DNA from 3 places in the Paenibacillus sp. FSL P4-0081 genome. Region 3 is predicted to be linked to each of the others. Evidence: riboswitches for the same ligand, from Rfam matches in the RefSeq annotation. Region 3 holds a riboswitch; each other region holds the start of a gene.
The links. Region 3 has a riboswitch for cyclic di-AMP ahead of P40081_RS00150 (resuscitation-promoting factor). Riboswitches for the same ligand answer to the same signal wherever they lie in the genome.

Region 1 (4,163 bases), 660 kb from region 3:
CGGCAGCCAGGACACGTGTGGTCTCCAGGCCCAGGCCGGAGTAGCCGCCGGTCACGACCGCTATTTTACCGCTCAGATTATGGCCTTGGATTACTTGCTCTGCCGTAGTGTCCGGACCCCATCCGGAAGGAATCGGTCGCTGCATAAACTTCGTATTACTCGCCTCATTGTTTGTCTCATTGTTCGACTCTTTACTCATCCCGCTTTTCAGCTCCGTATTCATCCCAATTTTCACACTTCGTTCCTCCTCTGTTCCATTTCCGCGATGAACCTGCCGTCCTTAAGCTCCCGGAAGTTCTTCAGCTTGTATTTCATAAGCTCCAGTGCCGCCGTAAGTTCCGTAAGCTGCTCTTCAATCAACGTTTTATGCCCGTCCAGCACACTGTAGCATTCCTCGTAGTCCTCTTCCGCTGAAGCCCTGATATATTCTTGAATGGTGCGCAGCGGCATATGGGTTCTTTTGAGAATAGCGACGAAATGCACCCGGTCCAGCTCACGCCTGCTGTATGCCCGCTGGCCGTTCTCCTTGCGGCTTGCCGGGGGCAGGAGCTTGATTTTCTCATAATAGCGGATGGTATCCTGGCTGAGTCCTGTCCGCTCTGCTACCTCGGCGATCGTAAAAACAGGCTCCATTGGCTGCTGGCCTCCTTCCTAATCTAGCTTCTTAATCCAGCTTCTTAGTTTGGCTTTCAGTCTTGGTAATTTACTGACCGTCTGCCCTTACAGAATCAAATGATAATCCCTGGAGTAGGGTCCAAGTCAAGCATTCGGGAAGCGGGAATTAGGCCTTCCCGGATGTATAGTTTGTGCGGCTAGAAAGGTACACTTTTCGTAGAATCAGGCTCTAATTCAGGTACAAATTGTAAACCGCCATAATTACTCTAATAACACATTCACGAATCTATTTGCCAGACGGGTAACGCTTACTTCATCTTCAATCTCTCATTATCTCCCGATTACTCACTAATACGCCATTTCACAAAAAATCAATATCGACGGCGTTTCCGGTCTAACGCATTAATATTTCCGGAGTTCCCTCACCGCTACCTCCCAAAAATAAAAAACGGCGATTGAGCGAGATAAACGGATGATAATCGGCCACATATATGGTTTTAGTCTCCAATATTCCTCGCGAAGCAGCAATTTATTGCAAATCCGGCGCAGAAGCACTCTTTTCCATTTTTACAAAGACAATCCTGAAAGGGTATGATTCGTGTTGAAAGTTACCAGCGATAATGTGAATGCACGCTGAATTTCCGCCAAGCGGAAAACGGGGGAACCATCAGGCCGCAGGCCTACTTGGGGTGAATCCGAAGGAGACTTCAATTACGCAGTCTCAAAAGGTAGGGCGACTCTCACCGTCCGAATCCGACAGCTAACCCCGTAAGCGTAAAGAGAGAGATCTTGATCCGCCACGATTTTGCCCCAGGCTTCTTACGCCTGTAACAAAACCGCAGCAGAGGTCCTCCTCTGTCTGCGGTTTTTTGCGCACTTATTCCGGCGGATCAGCATTTCGGCAAACCTATCAACTACATATCCAAACTATAAATCGCCCACATTCAGGAAGGAACGTGTCCACATGCCAGACCCATTATCGTCCAATGCAGTTCCCGCTGCCGGATTCACCAGCTATATTGAGCAATATAGCGGAACCATCTATGCGCTAAGCTGTCTCCTGCTGGAGAAGGGCGCCCGCGCCGATCAAGCCGCAATTGCTACATTCGCGGCACTCTATGAGCCTTGGCTCAAGGGCAGCATCCAAGCAGATGCTTACTCCCTTGCCGCCTACAGGGAATGCATCCGGCAATGCTCGCTGGTTGCTCAAGACCGCGGCCGCTGCTCTTCTGCCCTGCTCACCTGGGAGGATCAGATCGCCAGCGCCTTATGGTACGGCATCCAGCTGCCGCTGCCCGAGATCAGCCTCATCCTGCAGCGAAGCGTTCCTGAGCTGAAAGCGCAGCTCAGAGGGATTCGCGAACAGATGGCTGCTGCGCGGCCAGCTGTCCCGCGTCCGTCGGCGGGATAATAGGGAAGATGGCTAGGCCTGCAACAATAGACTCAATCATGCCACTGCGATCCATGCGGACTCAGAGGACCTTAACTAACCAGTTTCGCCTCATTTTGAGCTCCTTCGAACAATATAAGCGCGCCTGAGTCCGCAACGGGCAAAAAAGCAGGCTTTTTCACAAAATAAGGTCCTCTCAGTCCGCGTAGCAAGCGCTGCATAGAGTAAATCCGCTGACGTCGTACATATTAATAAAAGCCGCAGCATCCGCCACGGCTCTCCATTTGCTAATGCTATGCTATCTGTTCCAGTGCCAGAAATCAGCGCTTGCCCTTGCCGCCCTTGGCGAACCGCCAAAAAGCCATGCAGCATCCGAGCAGCCCGACGCCCAGCAAGATGGTCTGCAGTGCTCCCAGCCAGGTTGATTTGTCCGACGGGATCAGGCTGCTGATAATGATCAGCAGGATGGAGACCACGACCAGCACGGGGGTTTGTCTACTTTTTTTCACAAAAAATCACCACTCCTAATTACTAATATTACTAAGGTACACTATCTGCGGGGGTTTAACCAGTTTAGAGTGGTTTGTGATCACTCTATAGAACAGCATTATTTATAAGCCCGTTTCATCACTACAGGTCATCCACCTTCCATATCCCATCATTTTAATCATTGAATAGACAGCGGTATCATCACTCCCGTTATCCCAGGACCTGTCCACTACCACTTCGTATTCATCAGCGTTTATTTTATTCATTTCATTAATTTCGTAATCTGTTATATTTGCCGTCTCCTTGCTGATTTCAGCATACAGAGCCTTCCTTTCATCTATCGTCTTACTTTCTGAGGTATCTCCGGAACACCACATGTGCACTTTCGCAATGAAATCATCCAGATAGCTCACTACCACACTGTTCAACTCCGGATCATCACTTAGCTAAAATACGAAGGTTAACAATAACATTGCAAATTGGTTCTATCGTAGATATAATATGTCCGTAATAACTATTTAGTGTAATTAAAGGAGATCGGGCTATGACGGAGTTCTGGGAAGCAAGCTTCATAGAAAAACAAACGATGTGGGGATTTGAACCTTCTGACTCGGCAATCTTAACCAAGGATTTTTTCCTTGAAAAGAATGTTAAAGACATCCTGATTCCCGGCATTGGATATGGCAGAAATGCAAAGGTTTTTATGGACAATGGTATAGATGTTACTGGTATTGAAATTTCGCAAACAGCGATTGATCTGGCGAGGCAGCGCGGGCTGGATATGAATGTTTACCACGGCTCGGTAACCGACATGCCATTTGACAACAAACTCTATGACGGTATTTTCTGCTATGCACTGATTCACTTATTGGATCAGCGTGAGCGGGAGAAGTTCATTCAGGATTGTTATAATCAGCTGAAGCCGGGAGGATATATGGTCTTTACAACGGTATCCAAAAAAGCACCAATGTACGGTAAGGGCGTCCAACTGGATACAGACTATTTCGAAATCATGGACCGAGTGAAAATGTTTTTTTATGATGCTGACTCCATTCAACAAGACTTTGCCAACTATGGCCTGGTCGAGATATCAGAAATAGATGAGCCCGGTAAGAATATGAAAAACAAACCTTCCATAAACTTCTTATTTGTAAAATGTAAAAAGGAAGGATAGCGCTCCAAGCGCACTGTCTGCATAAGTAAAAAAAGCCCACCCGCCTCCCCCGGCGAATGGGCTTTGATCTATGTTTACTGGCTGCGCTTCTGATATCTGCCAAAGGCTATGATGGTCACCACTATACCCACAATGCCTATACCCGTTAGCATCCCTTGCGTGAAATCTATCAGGTTGCTTCCGTTAGAAACTAACATTCGGCCCGCCTTTAGTGAAAGAAAAGAAGGGAATTGTAATAATGTGTGTTCCAATCTGGTAAGTTGATGATTAAATGATCCTGATTTCAGAAACACATTGTGTTAATTACCTTTTCATCTGAGCCTTTGCCACTTTATCAGCAGCAGCTTGTGTTTGTGTTTGAATTGCAGCAGTAGCTTTGTCTAATGTTTTCTTCCCGTTTACTACCTGTGTCAGTTCTTCAGATAGTATTGACCAAAAATCCAATTCCAAATCTGGTGACTTGTTCATGAGCGCATAACTTGTAATAGATGAATT
Region 2 (4,163 bases), 4.2 Mb from region 3:
GCCGGGAATATGATGCTGATCGTGCCGATTCTGCTGGTCTTCCTGATTGCACGCAAGCAGATTATCAAAGCGTTCACCTACATGGGAGTGAAGTAGCGGGAATACCCTGCGGCCTTGCATGTTGAATACCAAATACAGCAGTTCATGGAGGAGAAACGAATAATGAAGGTATGGGGAAAAAGAGTAACTCCGCTGCTCGCCACTGTTGCACTGACCACCGTTCTTGCAGGCTGTGCCACCACCGAAGCCGAATCCAGTATAGCGGCCTATGAGAAAGGGGATTCCGTTACCGAGCTGAACTTCTGGACCTCCGCCGTGGAGGATGTAAATCAGAATCTGGTGGACCAGTTCAACGAGACCAAAGGAGCCGAGCTGAATATCCATGTGAATGCTGAATATCAAGGCGATTACTGGGAAATGCAGCAGAAGATTAACGCTGCAGCCATAGCGGGTACGCTGCCGAATGTTTTTATTGATGAAGTGGCGATGACTAAGGGCTTTGCCGACAGTGACATTATTGCCAATCTCGAACCGTTCATGGAAACGGACAAGTTCGACACCTCGGATTTCAAAATCGGCGACCTCGGCAACCTGTATCTGGGCGAGGATCTGTATGCCTTTCCCCATATGCGGAGTGTTCCCGTGATGTATGTAAACAAGACGCTCGCCGCTAAAGAAGGGCTGGATCCGAACGGACCGGCGACCTTTGCCGAACTGGAGGCCTATCTGCAGACCGCATATGATGCTACCGGCCAGCCGCCGATGTACCTGTTCAACTATGACTTCTGGGTGATGGAGGCGCTGTTGCATTCGTACTCGGATACTAATGTGGTCAATGAGGATGAGACGAAATCCAATATCAACAGTGAAGGCGCAGTGAAGCTGATCTCCTTCATTGAGGATCTGGAATCCAAGGGACTAATCAAAGTACTCGGGGTCACGGACAAGGATGCCTACTATGCCTCCATTGCCAATCCGGGCACAGCGCTGATCTTCTCCAGTGTCGGCGGCTACAAAACGTTTGCCGGCATGGCCGCGGAGAGTGGAATTGATCTCGGCGTATCCATGATTCCTGCCGGAGAAGACGGCAAACGGGGCGTTCCGGTCGGCGGATCGAATACGTATCTGGCGAATACGGGAACGGATAATGAGAAAGCAGCCGCTTTTGAATTCATGAAATGGCTGTCGGATACCGAACAGGCGGCGTATGCTTCTGCCAATACGGGATATCTTCCGACCCGTCTAACCTCCCTGGACACAGACCTGATGAAAGAGACCATTGCCGCCTTCCCAGGCTACAAGGTCGCTTCCGATGAGCTGGAATTCAGCAAAATGCGTCCGATGACCGGTACGTACCATGAGATTGAAGATCTGATGGGCACACGCATCAACGATATCTGGCTGGAGAACCTGCCAATTCAGGACAGCCTGGACACGCTCGCCAAAGAGGTGGATGACATCCTGAACCGCTGATTATAGATGATGTTTAAAGCAAGCAGAGCAGTGAGTCTCCGGTAACGGGAGAATCGCTGCTCTGCTTTTTGGGTTCACTGCGGCTGGTTTCTGCGCGTGTTGGGCAAATTCACCTAAGCTATTCATTCATAGACGAATATGGGCTATACTGAAGTTTCTGTTAATCTATATCCGCAAAAATATATGTAATCGCTGAGTTCCGTAATGGAAGCGGGGAAACCAAGTTTTCTGGGGTGAATCTCGAGGAATCGAGTAGGGCTACTCTTCAAGCCCGAATCCGGCAGCTAACTCCGTAAGCGACATGAGAGGATGCACAGGTAATGCCGTATATTGACGTCAATGGAACTACCCTCTATTACGAGGTGTCGGGCAGTGGTCTGCCCATTGTTTTTATTCATGATTATTCGACTTCACATCATCTGTTCGAGCCTCAGGCGGAGTATTTCAGCAAGCGGGCGAAAGTGATCTTGTTTGACCTAAGAGGGAATGGGCAATCCGGTAAAATGGATGTGGAGATCAGCCGGATTGTAGACACGCAGTGTGAAGATCTGAAGGGATTATTGGATGGACTGTCCGTAGAACGGGCCGTCATCGTAGCTTGTTCCAGCGGTGCTGTGCTTGCCCAGAAATTCGCCTATCTGAATCCTGAACGGGTAATTAATCTGGTGTTGGTGGACAATTACATCCTAGGAGATTGTACGTCCAAAGGCAGCAAAGTGCTGGAGCTCTTTCAAATCTGCGCATGGGCCGCCCATTATCTTCCGGCTGAAATGTTCATCCGTTCTTTGCGCATTACATATAACAAATGGCTGTCTGCGTATCATATTCTGAGAAGAGAGCTTGTCCATGAACGGACAACAGAATTGATTAAACAGCGTCTGGCACTAAGACATACGGACAGCTACGGGTTTGCACTAAGGCTGCAGGTTCCCGTTCTTTGTGTATCAGGCAATCAGAATGAGCGGGTTCTGGAGCAGGTGAGACAAACAGCGGCCAAATATCCGCTCGCCACGCTGGCAATACTGGAAGATGCCATGTATCCCAGCCATTTATGTCAGCCGCAGCACTTCAACCGGCTACTGCTTGATTACCTGAAAGACCAGCAATGCTTCCAGCGGAAAATTTATTAACGGCACCTGTAGAAAATCTTTGACAAGTATAACAGGTACCGTTATAATAAATTCAACAGGTACCGTTACATTGATTGACAGGTACCGTAAATATATCCCTGGGAGGATTCATAATGAATATGAATGCTGAATTGTACGACAAGCTCGCCAAGCTGCAATGGCTGTTGCAGAGACAGCATCTGAAGAACCACGCCGCTGTTGGCCCTATGGCAGATACGTCACGGGGACAAGGCAGGATCATGGCGTTTCTCCGGATGAAGGACGGAATCAGCACGAAGGATTTATCCTATATGCTGGACATTCGTGTATCCTCGCTCAATGAATTGCTGGCCAAACTGGAGAAGGCCGAATATATTACCCGTCAGCCTTCCGAGACAGATAAACGCATCATGCTGATTTATCTGACGCCGAAAGGGCGGGAGGAAGAGGGCCAGGAGGTTGAGGGCGGCAGCATATTTTCAGTCCTGTCTCCAGAAGAACAGGCAGCCTTCGGTGAATACCTGGTCCGCGTCATTACAGCCTTAGAAGAAGAACTAGGAACAGATGCAGACCGTGATGTAATGGCTATGTGGATGGAGGCCGCTAAGGAGCGCATAGGATCAGAGGAATTCGACAAGCTGATGGCCATGCGCGGACAAATGAGCAGAATGTGGGGAAATATGGATGACGGACGCTTTAGCGGAAGATTCCCCGGATTTGGCCGGGAAGGTCAAGGCGGCGGCATGAACGGCTTCGGCTGGCCTTCCAGAGATGGTAGAGACGGCTCGAAGGACAACTCCAGTGATTCGGATGACAAGTAAGTAAAGCATTTCCTATTAGCAGCAGCGGCGCTGTCTTTCCCGAAGAACTGAAGGCAAAGGCAGCGCAATAAAGATTTTACCAAATACAGTCTGAAACTGACGATTAGTCAACACCCGCTTACGAGACCCGTATTGTCATTTGTTACGGGTTTGTTTGGTGCGGCGCAAAGTTCGCAATCAATTTATAGTTAGAATTCTAACTAATATAGAGACTAACATACAGGAAGAAAGTGGTGAACCGCATGGATACAGAAAACCTCCATTACTTTGAAAAAGCACCGGTTGCAAAAGCCGTAGCGCACTTCGCAATACCAATGATGCTTGGAACGTCAATGAGTGTCATCTATTCCATCCTGAATGCATTTTTCATTGGAACGTTAAATAACACTGCCATGTTAACCGCACTTGCCTTAACCTTACCGTTATTCGCGGTCATTATGGCGCTGGGTAACCTGATTGGTGTCGGCAGCAGTGCCTTCATTTCCCGTTTGCTGGGAGAGAAAAATACGGCTGATGTTAAGCATGTGTCTGCATTCGCCTTTTACAGCAGCCTGGTTCTCGGTCTTATCGCGATGGCCGTCGGCCTGCCGCTCATTAATTCTATCGTACATGGCCTCGGGGCAACGCCTGACTCCTTCGGATTTACCAAGGACTACGTCACCATTATGCTTATTGGCTCACCCTTCGTTGTATTATTCTTCACATTGGAGAGTATTGTCCGCTCGGAGGGAGCCGCGATAACATCTATGATTGGTATGCT
Region 3 (4,163 bases):
TGCAGAATCCAGACCTGCGGCATCGACAATTTTGTCCAGAATATTCTGGTCGATCAAAAAGTTCTGGCCCAGGCTTTTTTTGAACGAAAACCCGTACCGCTGTATGATTGCTTTGGTTCTAGTTGGGGATGAGATATTCAGAGTGTCGCTCATGAAGTAATGCCTCCCTGATCAATTTGGGCGAGAGCGCGCGCGAACTCTTCGCGTGTAATACCGAACATCGCCAGACGCTTGTACAGCTGCTTGCCGTTGCAATAACCGATACCCAGCAGATTGCCAAGCTGCATTCTTCTCTCTGCTGCCTGTGCGTGTACCATCATACCTGCGGCCATAAGATCATCCAGCCCGATTACAGCCGGTGCCCCTTCAAAAGAAGTGTGGACATGCTCCAGCGCATGGCGGATGGCCTCAGGCGAGGCATTCTCCACACCTATATCCCCTTTGCGGGTAGCATCCTTCTCCGGAATGAATGCGTGCTTGCATCCGGGTACCTTGGAGGAGACAATTTTGCGAATTCGCTCTCCGGCATGATCGGGATCCGTGAGGATGATAACCCCTCTGCGTTCCATGGCTAATGTAATCTTCGCAATGACCTTGCGGTCCACTGCGGAACCGCCTGTTTCAATCGTATCCGCTTCTACGGCCCGCTTAACGGCCACGGTATCGCTTTTACCTTCGACGACAATTAATTCTTTAATCATAAATAATTTACTCCCTTACTCTAAAACGCAAAAAGAAGAGGATTCGCTCCCCTTCTTTTTGGCTAAAGAATGTATAAGTGATGAGCGGCAGCTCTCTAAATTCCGTAAGTGCTACCCCCACTATATCTTATAAACCGCTAATTTGCAAAAGACTTGCCGCTTAGTTAAGCTCCGGCTTCACAGGTCCAATCACATAGATGGTCCGCGACTTCCGGCCGAAATTACGGGCATGGCTCAGTGAATCGTAGTAAACATCCACCTTGTTGCCTTTAATGGCACCGCCGGTATCCTCTGCTCGGCGAAACCCTAATCCCTCAATGTACACCCACCAGCCAATTGGTATTACATTCGGATCCACTGCAATAGTGCGGCCTTCCGTTACGCGTGTGCCGGAGGCGGTGCGTGTTCCAATTCCCGGTTCTTCCGAGGAATAAGCCGTCATGGATACGTTTTTGATCATTTTTTTGTATTCAAAATCTACGCCTGCCTTGCTCGTGACGTTGTTGCTCTTCGCACTGACTTTGGATGATTTGGAGGTTGTTGTTGCTTTGGATGTAGTTGCAGCAGCTACAACAGGCTTCGGAACCGCTTTGGTACCGACAGCAATAACCTTATCTTTGGTTACCGTCTGAACTTCCTTGCCGACCATATTCATGGAGACTAGCTCCCCATCCTGATATATCTTCTCGATATGCTGGATGATCGCGCCCGGCTTGCCTGCCTGTGCAACTCTTACGTCTCCCTTATACAGAGAGGGGTCTGCGGTTTTGATGACCTTAAAAGGCAAGTTTACTGTCCGCTGTACGGTCTGCTTGGTAATACGGACAATCTTGACTTCCATGTCGGGTGTGACTGCGGTATCAAGCGAAGGGAAAATCTTGTCATTGCCCTCCAGGCTGTAACCCAGCTTGGTAATGGCATCTCCGAGCGAATCCTCGGTGGTGTATATGGTCTTGGTTGCACCGTCTGCAGTAAGCACAAGCTTCTGCGCACGGGTGATTACGACACGGTCGCCGTCTTGTATTTCATCACTAAGGCCAATAGATAGCTCATCATACGGCTGCAGCGAAATTTGTTCCTTTGCCAGCACATCACTGAGCAGCGCTTCCCGCGTCTCCAGTGTCTGTACCTGTCCGTCTATAACTAAAATAATTTCTTTATTACTCTGACCGTGTACGTACAGCAGAATTAACAGTGCGATAACAATCGATATCACACCTGCAAGTGAAAGTACGCGAGGATTCACTTGCTTCAACCGTAATGCGAAAGACCTGCTGGATGATTGCGAATCATGGGATACCTCTGGTTGGAATACGCCCACTCTCTCCATCCTCCTTACATAGCCCCGTCGTCCAAGTTATATCAAGGTGACTGCATCATTTCTGACGAAACTAGGTTTGAGATTGCAACAGGATACGCCCGCATTGCTCCAGCGTTTCCTGCTCATGGATCGCCTGCTCGGCATAGCTACTCCGGATATCTGTTATATAACAGTATGCCGGGAACATCCGCATTATTCAAAACAAAAAAAAGCCCAAAAAAGAGTTCACAGAGGACTCTTTCGTGGCTTCTCCGGTGTCGAATACGCGGGAATGTTTATGCACGAGGTTTCCTCTCTTACTTGCGCTTACGGGGTTAGCTGTCGGGTTCGGGCATAAGAGAGACGCCCTATCTCAGGTCACCCGCTCACGGCGGTTGCCCTCAAATTCACCCCAAAGACCACGTGAAGAAATCAAATAAAGTCTGCGGCAATTCTGTGTTGTACTCTATGTACGGGCATGCGGCAGGGCATTTATTGGTTCCCCCGTTCTCCATACGGAGACTCAGCGAGACGATCCATGAAATAGTGACTGTCACAGTAACAACAGCTCACTGCACTGAAAAGATGATATCCTGTTTTGATGCATGTTGTAAAGGACGATTCAACCACGTTTACGTAAAAAAATGATTAAAATATTGTAATATTCAGCCGTTTTTAGACTATAAAAGTTTAATATATCGGCTATACTTCATTTTTCACCGCTTTTTCTCCCGTTTTCAGACAATCCCAAATCGTTCCAGTGCGTTCGCATACGTAATTTCCGCCAATTCCTGTAAATCAATCCCTTTTATTGCCGCAGCTGCCTCCGCTACCAGTCTTACATGTGCGGTCTCATTCCGCTTGCCGCGGAAGGGGTGCGGAGTCAAATATGGGGAGTCCGTTTCGATCAGCAGCCGGTCCAGAGGAGTCTGGGCGAGCACCTCTTTGGGCACCCTGGCATTCTTAAACGTAATCGGTCCGCCGAAGGACAAATGGAAGCCGAGATCCAGACACATTTTGGCGCTTTCCCAGCTGCCGGAGAACGAATGCATCACCCCTCCAACCTCACCCGCTTTTTCCTCCCGCAGAATCCGGATTACATCCTCGTGGGCATCGCGGTTATGGATACAGATTGGCATCTTCAGTTCACGAGCCAGGCCAATTTGCTTGCGGAATACCTCATGCTGCACATCCTTAGGAGAGGTGTCCCAATAATAGTCAAGTCCGATCTCACCGATGGCCACTACCTTGGGATGACTGCAAAGCGATGCGATCCATTCGAGGTCGCCCTCCTTCATACTGAATGCATCCTGTGGATGCCAGCCCACCGCTGCATAAATATAATCATATTTCTCTGCGAGCTCCATCGTTGTCGGAATCGTTTCCCGGTTGAAACCGATATTGATCATTTTACTGACTCCGGACTCCAGCGCCCGGGCGATTACCTCCTCGCGGTCCTCGTCGAATTGCGGAGCATCCAGATGGGTATGTGTGTCGAATAACTGCATTATATTTCATCCTTTCCGCCTTGATTTCTATGATGAATTACAAGTATTTTAGGTTATTTTGCAAAAATATCTGCGATGGAGGGCGGCAACTGTGGAAGGGCTTTCTGCAGCCTGTCCTGCGGGAAATAGAGATGGTATCTGCCTCGGTGAATCCCGCTGATTGAGCGTACAATATCCGATACCTCTGAGATCTCCCGCAGCTTATCATGACGGTCCAGAAGCAGAATCTGCTTGCTGTCAAAAGCATCCCCCGGACGGAATACATCATAAGGAAGATCTGTCGGAAAATCAATTTCCAGATCATAATCAGCACGCAGTCCGGCACCGGCAAAGCTGCGGCGGATTTCGTCAATTGTCTCTGTATCCAGATGCTCCATCTCCACATATTTATACAGTTTACGATGAATAAACCGGCTGCACAAGTCGCTTAAAATTTCATCTTTCTCCAGCGTCCACTGCATGAAGGCTGTCTGCATCAATGCCTCATCCAGCAGCAGGTACTGCTCCACCGTTACATCCCCGCGGAACAAATCACTTAGCGGCTCAATCATGAACCGGAAACCATAATCCTCCTGTACCAGCTCCTTGGCTCTGCGGAGAATCTGGCGCAGAATAATTTCCGAGCTGCGTGTTACCGGATGGAAATAGACCTGC

Region 1: another riboswitch for cyclic di-AMP. It lies ahead of P40081_RS03065 (hypothetical protein); the one in region 3 lies ahead of P40081_RS00150 (resuscitation-promoting factor).
Region 2: another riboswitch for cyclic di-AMP. It lies ahead of P40081_RS18305 (alpha/beta fold hydrolase); the one in region 3 lies ahead of P40081_RS00150 (resuscitation-promoting factor).

Annotation. Positions count from the first base shown of each region.
Region 1 is NZ_CP009280.1:686,519-690,681, reverse strand. Features, by position in the region: gene P40081_RS03075 (oxidoreductase) at 1-199, opposite strand, end outside; gene P40081_RS03070 (MerR family transcriptional regulator) at 232-633, opposite strand; cyclic di-AMP (ydaO/yuaA leader) riboswitch at 1,237-1,404, shown strand; gene P40081_RS03065 (hypothetical protein) at 1,580-2,026, shown strand; gene P40081_RS03060 (hypothetical protein) at 2,326-2,514, opposite strand; gene P40081_RS03055 (hypothetical protein) at 2,617-2,913, opposite strand; gene P40081_RS03050 (class I SAM-dependent methyltransferase) at 3,039-3,668, shown strand; gene P40081_RS39680 (hypothetical protein) at 3,743-3,865, opposite strand; gene P40081_RS03040 (ABC transporter substrate-binding protein) at 3,972-4,163, opposite strand, start outside.
Region 2 is NZ_CP009280.1:4,285,106-4,289,268, forward strand. Features, by position in the region: gene P40081_RS18295 (carbohydrate ABC transporter permease) at 1-96, shown strand, start outside; gene P40081_RS18300 (ABC transporter substrate-binding protein) at 163-1,473, shown strand; cyclic di-AMP (ydaO/yuaA leader) riboswitch at 1,654-1,786, shown strand; gene P40081_RS18305 (alpha/beta fold hydrolase) at 1,794-2,603, shown strand; gene P40081_RS18310 (MarR family winged helix-turn-helix transcriptional regulator) at 2,717-3,403, shown strand; gene P40081_RS18315 (MATE family efflux transporter) at 3,646-4,163, shown strand, end outside.
Region 3 is NZ_CP009280.1:30,310-34,472, reverse strand. Features, by position in the region: gene rsmA (16S rRNA (adenine(1518)-N(6)/adenine(1519)-N(6))-dimethyltransferase RsmA) at 1-153, opposite strand, end outside; gene rnmV (ribonuclease M5) at 150-701, opposite strand; gene P40081_RS00150 (resuscitation-promoting factor) at 862-2,022, opposite strand; cyclic di-AMP (ydaO/yuaA leader) riboswitch at 2,311-2,540, opposite strand; gene P40081_RS00145 (TatD family hydrolase) at 2,739-3,509, opposite strand; gene P40081_RS00140 (HD domain-containing protein) at 3,563-4,163, opposite strand, start outside.